Regions from separate parts of the Caldimonas aquatica genome, predicted to be linked through region 2. Evidence: predicted binding sites of a transcription regulator. Region 2 holds the regulator's gene; the other holds the start of a gene.
The links. Region 2 encodes FNR, which switches genes on or off when oxygen is low (the NO sensors DNR and NnrR bind a similar motif). Its sites were predicted from a motif close to TTGATNNNNATCAA; they were not measured.
Positions count from the first base shown of each region.

Region 1: the regulator FNR is predicted to act here: its motif matches at 2,681-2,694, upstream of OMP39_RS11175 (hemerythrin domain-containing protein).

Region 1 is NZ_CP110257.1:2,451,366-2,455,720, reverse strand. It holds gene OMP39_RS11180 (ATP-binding protein) at 1-2,000, shown strand, start outside; gene OMP39_RS11175 (hemerythrin domain-containing protein) at 2,028-2,624, opposite strand; gene OMP39_RS11170 (Crp/Fnr family transcriptional regulator) at 2,828-3,613, shown strand; gene xdhC (xanthine dehydrogenase accessory protein XdhC) at 3,636-4,355, opposite strand, start outside.
Region 2 is NZ_CP110257.1:2,023,274-2,027,628, forward strand. It holds gene hemN (oxygen-independent coproporphyrinogen III oxidase) at 1-918, opposite strand, end outside; gene fnr (fumarate/nitrate reduction transcriptional regulator Fnr) at 1,153-1,875, shown strand; gene OMP39_RS09170 (hypothetical protein) at 1,946-2,245, opposite strand; gene OMP39_RS09175 (FixH family protein) at 2,297-2,584, opposite strand; gene ccoG (cytochrome c oxidase accessory protein CcoG) at 2,599-4,116, opposite strand; gene ccoP (cytochrome-c oxidase, cbb3-type subunit III) at 4,121-4,355, opposite strand, start outside.

The sequences.
Region 1 (4,355 bases), 430 kb from region 2:
TCGACAGCGTGCAGGAGGCGGTGTGGGAGTGGCACATCGGCACCGACGAGGCGCAATTCAGCCCCCGGCTGCTGCAGATCCTCGGCTATGCGCCCGGGGAGCTGCGCATGACGCTGTCCACCTGGCGCGAGCTGATGCACCCGGAGGATCGTGCCGAGGCACGCGAGCGGCTGGCCGCCCATCTCAAGAGCAATTCGAGCCACTACGAGTCCGAGTTCCGGGTGCGGCACCGTAACGGCGAATGGCGCTGGATCCTCTCGCGCGGACGTGTCGTGGAGCGGGATGCAGCCGGGCGCGCGCAGCGGATGATCGGCACGCACACCGACGTCACCGACAGACGGCGGGCCGAGGAGGAGGTGCTGCATCAGCTGCGCTTCATCGAGGAGCTGATCGAGATCATCCCGAGCCCGGTCTACTTCAAGGACCGGCTTGGCCGCTATGTCGGCTGCAATCGTGCATGCGAGGTGTTGTTCGGCCTGCGCCGGGAGGACTGGCTGGGCCGCACCGCCGCGGAACTGCGCGGCAGCGCCGACGCGCTCGAGGAGGAACGCCACGACGAGCTCCTCTATGCCCAAGGCGGCGTGCAGACCTACGAGGCGCGCATGCAGTTGCCCGGCGGCGAGGTGCGCGACGTCGTTTTCAGCAAGACGGTCTTCTCCGGCCTGAGGGGCGGCGTAGGAGGCATCCTGGGCGTCGTCACCGACATCACCGAGCACAGGCGTGTCGAGCAGGAGTTGCGCGAGGCGAAGGTGGCCGCCGAGGCGGCGAGCCGGGCCAAGACGGAATTCCTGGCGAACATGAGCCACGAGATCCGCACGCCGATGAACGGCATCATCGGCTTGGTGGACCTCACGCTCGAGACGTCGCTCACCGACGCGCAGCGGCGCTACCTCACGCTGGTGAAGTCCTCCTCGTCGACGCTGCTCAACATCATCAACGACATCCTCGACCTCTCGCGTATCGAAGCGGGGCGTCTGGCGATCGAGCGCCTCGCCTTCGACGTGCGCTCGTTGGTCCAGGACGCCGTGGCCCCGCTGGAGCCCCGCGCGGTGGAGAAGGGCCTGGTGCTGCACACCCTGGTCGCGCCCGACGTGCCTGCGCGGCTCGTGGCCGATCCGCTGCGGCTGCGCCAGATCCTCGTCAACCTGGTGGGCAACGCGATCAAGTTCACGCGCCAGGGGCGCGTCGATGTGTCGGTCTGGTCGGAAGGCGAGGGCGGTGGCGCCCGGCTGCACCTGTGCGTGACCGACACCGGCATCGGCATCGCCGAGGACAAGCTGGAGCGCATCTTCGAGTCGTTCACCCAGGCCGACAACTCCACCACGCGCGAGTTCGGGGGGACGGGCCTGGGCCTGACCATCTCGCGCCGTCTGGCCGAGGCGATGGGCGGGCAGCTCTGGGCGGAAAGCGAGCTCGGCAAAGGCAGCCGCTTCCACCTGACGCTGCCCCTGCTGGTGCCCAACGATACCCAGGCGGACGAGGACAGCGACTGGTCACGCGCGGCGGCGCACAGCCTCAACCTGTCGCGCGACAAGGCGCGCAGCCGCTTCGAGCACACCGCCTACCGCGGCATCGAGGGCCTGGAAGCCGACGCGCCGGCCGAGCAGGAGCAGGGCGCGGCCTCGCTGCACGTGCTGCTGGTGGACGACCACGCGGTCAATCGTTTCGTCGCGATGACGCAGATCCGCAAGCAGGGTCATCGCGTCAGTTGCGCCGTCAGTGCCGCAGAGGCGATCGAGCTGTGCGACCGCGAGCGCTTCGACCTCATCGTGCTCGACCTCGACATCCCGGGCATGAGCGGTGTCGAGTTGACGCACCGCCTGCGATCGCTGCAGGCGTTGCGGGGGTGGACGTGCCCGATCGTCGCGATCTCGGCACGCGCGATGCCGCTGGACCGGTTGCGCTGCCTGGAGGCCGGCATAGACGACTACCTCACCAAGCCGCTCGAGCCGGAACGCTTGCGCGGCGTGCTGCAACTGGTGAGCCGGGCGCGGCGGTAGCCGGGCATGGGCGCCTGCCGGCCGCGCTCAATCGGCCCGTGACGGCGCCGGGGGCGCGGCCCCGCGCCGCGCGGCCATGTCGCCCGACATCGCAGCCAGCGAGTCCGCATCGATCGCGGCCCGCGCCGCGGGAAAGACCTGGCCTTCCTCCAGCGCGATGTGCTGCTCGTACAACGCCAGGAAGGCCTCCACTTCCGAGCGCCCCGCGGCGGGGACGCCAGCCCCGGTGTCGTCGTCCGCTCGGTCTGCGTCGGGCCAGCGCTGGCACCGGCCCTCGGCGACGTCCTGCAACACCCCCCTCAGTCGGGCCCACAGGGCCTCCATCGCGTGATGGTCCGCCTGCAGGCGCTGCACCGCGGCTCGCAGGGAAGGGTCGCCCGAACGCAGCACCGCGGGAAACACGTGGCGCTCTTCGTCGGCGTGGTGGTGGGGCGCGGCCTGGTCGAAGTAGCGCAGGACATCGCGCGCCGCCGAGCGGGCGGCGGCGTCGGCGCCGTGCTCGTCGAGGTGGCGCACGAGCTTGTCGAGCAGGCGCAGCGTGCGCTCGACGCGGTCGTGACAGGCCTCGAGCATCTCGAACGGTTGATCGAAGCTCGCCGCGGGTGAGTGGAAGCCAGGCAGCATTGGAAATCCTCGGTACCGAGGGCCACGATTCTCCTCGCCGGCCCCCCGGAAGGGGCTTGACCGCCGTCAAGCCCCGTCGGTTCAAATGCTTACGCGGCTTGGGGGTTTTCCCAGGGGAGGGGCGCGTGTTTCTTGAGCCACCGCAATGCCGCCCGGGCAGGGGCGGGCCACAGTTGCGCCATGCGAGGAGTGATCCTGTGAACATGGCCGCCGCTGAAATCGTCTTGCGCCACCGCGCCCCCGGCCCCCTGACCGAAGTGGGGCCCAGTACGTCCATTCCCCTCGATGCCCGTGCCGCGCTGTTGCAAGCCGCGTTGCAGCCGGCCCGTGTCCCCCGCGACGCGGCTCACACCCTGGCCCGCCTGGCTGTGGAGCATGTGCTGCCCCCGGGCTGCCCGGTGTTCTCGCGCCAGGAAACGGCCCACAGCCTCTGGCTGGTGGCCTCCGGGCAGGTGGCCCTCGGCACGGCCGAGCAAGGCCGCCTCGCTCAGCAGACCCGTCGGGTCGAGCCGGGGCAGTGGCTCGACGTGGCGAGCGCGTGGTTGCAAGGGCCTTACCTGGAGGACGCCTGGACGCAAAGCGAGACCTTGTTGTGGTCGTTTCCGCTGGAGGGGGTGAAAGCCTGCTGCCGGGAGCACCCGAGCCTCGCCGAAGGAATGATGGGCGTGCTGTCGTCGCGCGTGCGGGAGCTGACCGAGGGGACGCTGGGGCTCATGCTCAAGGACGCCGAGTCCCGCTGCGCGACGTGGCTGCTGCATCACGCGGAGTTGCGGCCGGGCCGCGAGGGCCCGGGCGCCATCGTCACGCTGCGCGAGCGCAAGCGCGCGATCGCCTCCCAACTCGCGGTGACGCCCGAGACGTTCTCGCGCGTGCTGCGGCAGTTGCGTGACAAGCGGGTCATCGAGGTGGCGGGCTACACCGTGATGATCCTGGACTTGCCGGCCTTGCGCCGTATCGCGGGCGAGCAGGAGCGCCCCTCGATGGCCTGATGGCGCGACACCTTGGCGCGCCTCAGCGCCCGGCTGCCGCCAAGCCTGTGTCGGCCGGCTCGCGTGAGAGCGTGCCGGCGCGCTGCACCATCTGCGCGACGACGGCCACCGCGATGATCTCCGGGGCCTTGCCTTCGATGCCGGGGATCCCGATGGGGCAGGTCATGCGGGCGAGCGTCTGCGACGAGATGCCGCGTCTCAGTAATTGATGCTCGAAGCGCGAGCGCTTGGTCTTCGATCCGATCAGGCCCAGGTAGGCGAAGTCGCCCCGCCGCAGGATGGCCTCGCAGATGCGCAGGTCGAGGTCGTGCCGGTGGGTCAGCACGAGGAAGAACGCGCCGGGCGGGGCCTCGGCCACCTCGGCTTCGACCGCGTCGACGCACACGGCTTCGATGTGCGAGGGCCGGACGAATGCCGCCGCACCCTGCACGCCGACGCGGCGCCCGGGGCCGGACGGCGAGACCCATCCCTCGGGGAACTCCTGCGCGCGCTCGTCGATCCACTGCACCCGGCACGGCAGGGTTTCCAGCAGCCGCACGATCGCTCTGCCGACATGCCCCGCGCCGTACAACTGCAATGTGAAGAGGGCGGGCTCCGGGGGCCAGGCCGCGAGAGCCGCCGCATCGAGCCGCGAGTAGCCGAGGGTCACGACGCCCCCGCAGCACTGCCCGAGGGCGGGGCCCAGGGCATAGCGTTTCGTCACCGGGCCGCACTCGCCGTTCGCCAGCATCGAGCGGGCGAG
Region 2 (4,355 bases):
CACGGCCAGCGCGTCGTCATGCAAGGCGAAGTGGTCCATGCCGATGTACGCATAGCCCCGGCCTAGGAAGCTGGCGATGGCCCCCGACAGCATCGAGATCCGGTCCTCAGCGCTCGGCAGCTCGCTGGCATCGATGCGGCGCTGAGGCTTGAAGCGCTCGGGCAGATGCGCATAGGCGTACAGCGCGATGCGGTCGGGACGCAGCTCGCCGACCTGCTCGAGCGTGCGGGCGAACGACGCCGGGGTCTGTCGCGGCAGTCCGTAGATCAGATCCACGTTGAGTGACTCGAAGCTCAGCTGGCGGGCGGCTGCCATCAGCTCGGCGACGCTCTCGCGAGACTGGGCCCTGTGGACCGCCTTCTGAACCTGGGGGTCGAAGTCCTGCACACCGAAGCTCAGCCGGTTGAAGCCGAGCCGCGCGAGATGTGCAAGACGATCGGGAGTGACGGTGCGAGGATCGACCTCGATAGAGTACTCGCCGCCGGGAACGAGCCGGAAAGCCCGGCGCAGGCTGCCCATCACGCGCTCCAGTTCCGCATCGGATAGGAAGGTGGGCGTGCCGCCTCCGAAATGTAGCTGGGATACGGCCTGCGCGGAGCCGAGCACCTCGCGGTGCATCGCGATTTCGCGGTCGAGCGCGTCCAGGTACTCGCCGGCGCGCTCGTGGTGCTTCGTGATCACCTTGTTGCAGGCGCAGTAGTAGCACACCGACTCGCAGAACGGGATGTGGACGTAGATCGACAACGGAGCGTGCAGCCCCCCCACCCCGCTGGCGCGTTGCTCCAGTGCCTGACGGTAGTGCGACTCCGTGAAGGCCTCCACGAACCTGTCGGCCGTGGGATACGACGTATAGCGAGGGCCGGGCACATCGAAGCGGGCCAGCAACTCGCGATCGAGAGGAGGAAGGACGGTCTCCATGGTGGCTCCACTGTGCCAAGGCAGAACTCCGGGGCGCTTGATCTGTCTCAAGGTCACGGTCGCTGCGACGCGAAAGAATCCCACCCGTACTTGAGGATGATCATGCTGCTCCACCGTGCCCGCTCCCGCTCCACTGTGATCCGGTCCGCGAGGCAGGAGTCCGTATGGGACGCGGGGTCACCTCGGGAAAGCCACGGCCATCCGATAATGGGTTCCACCGGAACTGCGAAGAAGATGATCAAACTCAACGAACTGAAGGTGGCCTGCTCCAGCTGCAATTTGCGGGAGCTGTGCTTGCCGGTGGGCCTGTCGCGCCCAGAGCTGGAAAAGCTCGACACGCTGGTTGCCACCCGCAGGGCGGTCAAGCGCGGTGAGGCGTTGTTCCACGCGGGCGATCCGTTCCAGTCCCTCTACGCCGTGCGCACCGGCTTCTTCAAGACCTGCATCTCCTCCGAGGACGGGCGGGATCAGGTGACCGGCTTCCAGATGGCCGGCGAGCTGCTGGGGCTGGACGCGATCAGCCAGGATCGCCACACCTGCGATGCGGTGGCCCTGGAAGACTCGCAGGTCTGCGTCATCCCCTACTCGCAGCTGGAGTCGCTTTCGCGTGAGTTCACCGAACTGCAGCACTCGTTCCACAAGATCATGAGTCGGGAGATCGTGCGCGACCACGGAGTGATGTTGCTCCTGGGCAGCATGCGCGCAGAAGAACGGCTTGCCGCCTTCCTGCTCAACCTGACGCAGCGCCTGCATGCGCGGGGCTTCTCTCCGTCTTCGCTGGTGCTGCGCATGACGCGCGAGGAGATCGGCAGCTATCTCGGCCTCAAGCTGGAGACGGTGAGCCGCACCTTCTCGAAGTTCCAGGACGAGGGGCTCCTGGAAGTCAAGCAGCGCCAGATTCGCATCTTGGACCAAGAAGGCCTGCAGAAGCTGGTCAACTCGGCCAACAACTGCTGAGCCTAGCCCTCGGGTGCGATGCGCTGCCGCCGCTGGCGGCGGGCCCGCCTTCTCGCTGACCCGCGGCTCTTCAGGACGCGGACCGGTGCTGCGGGCGCGGGCAAGCAGGAGGGCGCTGATCCGCCGTCAGAGGACAGCGGTTGACCTCGAAGGGCGAGCGCGCCAGCAAGGTCGTCAGCATGCTGGACAGCATCGTGGCCGCCCAGAAAAGGAAGAAGGCCAGGGTGTAGATCGCCATCGGCGACAACTCGATCGCGCCGCCACCGAGCCAGTGCAGGTCACGCGGGTCGACGAAGGCGAACACCAACATCTCGATCAGGCCCGCCACCAGAAACGCGGGCCAGGCGATCCACATCCACCGCTGCGCCATCCATGCACTCCTTCGGCGGCGCATCGTCGCGCCGCCTGATCCTTTGAGGGCTCATCGCCCGGGCGTTCCACCCGTGGCCGCGTGGTTGCGGACCTCGAGCGCGGGGCGGACGGCCGGGGCTTCCGACGCCGCGGCCTGGCGCTCGGCCATGGTCTTGTTGATCTCCAGTCCACGACGGTAGTAGTCGGGATCGACCACCGGATCAGGACGCGACACCGCCAAGACGAGGGTCGCCACGCCGGCCAGGATGACGGCCGCAGGTCCGCCCACCACGAGCCACATCATAGGTTCGCGCCACCATGCGCGGGGCTGGGTTTTGGAGGGTTCGAGGGTTTTCATGGGGGCTCCTGCGTTCAGCGCGGCACCAGGAAGGTGGACTTCTCGTGCACCGTGCGAGCGGCCTCCTCGCCGTCCGGCAACCGCTCGATAGCGAACTGGATGGGGCTGGAGCGCCCGGCCAGCTCGGCGGCAGACTCCGGGGGGACCTGCACACGAACGGCCACCCAGCGGGATTCGGCCGGTGCGATGTCGACCTGCGAGTGCGAGGCGACCGAGATGCCGGCGATGCCTTCCACCGAGATCCGGTAGCGCTGCTCGCGCTCGGTGCTGTTCATGATCTGCAGCCGGTACACGTTCTCGACGCGGCCGTCCTCCACGATGCGGGCAAGGGCACCCCGGTCTCGGATGACGTCGACCTTGAACGGGCTGCGCAGCGCGATGCTCGCGACGAAGGCGAGGCTGATGCCGAGCAAGATCGCGCCGTAGATCAGCACCCGCGGGCGCAGTACCCGGCGAAACATCTGGGCGCGTGTCCACCCGTGCTCCATGCCGTTCTCGGTGGAGTAGCGGATGAGCCCGCGCTCGTAGCCCATCTTGTCCATCACGCCGTTGCAGACGTCGATGCATGCGGCGCAGCCGATGCATTCGTACTGCAGGCCGTCACGGATGTCGATGCCGGTGGGGCAGACTTGCACACACAGCGTGCAGTCGATGCAGTCGCCCAACCCCGCCGCCTTTGGATCGATCTTGCGCGAGCGCGAGCCACGGGGCTCGCCGCGTTGCGTGTCGTAGGTGATGATCATCGTGTCCTTGTCGAACATCGCGCTCTGGAAGCGCGCGTAAGGACACATGTACTTGCAGACCTGCTCGCGCATGTAGCCGGCATTGCCGTACGTTGCGAAGCCGTAGAAGAACACCCAGAAGGTCTCCCAGGGGCCGAGGGCGAAGCTCGCGGCAGCCGCTATCAACTCGCGCACGGGGGTGAAGTAGCCGACGAAGGTGAAACCGGTCCACAACGCGATCGCGATCCACGCCGCCTGCTTGGCCGTCTTGCGCCAGATCTTCTCGAAGGTCCAGGGGCCTTCGTCAAGCCGCATTCTCGCGATCCGGTCGCCTTCGATGCGGCGCTCGACCCACATGAAGATCTCGGTGTAGACGGTCTGCGGGCATGCGTAACCGCACCACAGGCGCCCTGCCACGGCCGTGAAGAAAAACAGCCCGAGCGCCGAGATGACGAGCAACGCGGTGAGGTAGATGAAGTCCTGCGGGTACAAGACGAGGTTGAAGATGTAGAACCTGCGCGACAGCAGGTCAAATAGCACGGCCTGCCGGCCGTTCCATTCGAGCCACGGCAGGCCGTAGAAGATGAGCTGCGTGAACCACACCAGCGCCCACCGCCACCCCGCGAACCACCCGCTCACCGAGCGCGCGTAGATCTTTTTTTGCTTGGCATACAGCGAGACGACCTGTTCGGACGTCTCGCCGTGGGCGGGAACCGGCTGGATGGGGATGGTGTGAGGGTTGCGTTTCACTTGGGAACTCGCGGCCGGGGCACACGGCCCCGGCAGGAACTGCTGATCGCCAGCGGGCATCCGTTCATTGCGCGTTGACAGTGCGTGTGCTGGCCGCAGGGCCGTTGGAGAAGCCCCAGACGTAGGCGGCGAGGACTCGAATCTGCGCCGGCGTCAGCTTGTCGGCGTGAGCGGGCATCTGGTTGTCCTTGCCGTTGGTGATAATGTTGATGATCGCCTGTTCGCCCCAACCGTGCAGCCAGACCTTGTCGGTGAGGTTGGGCGCACCGAGAGCCTGGTTGCCCTTGCCATCGGCCCCG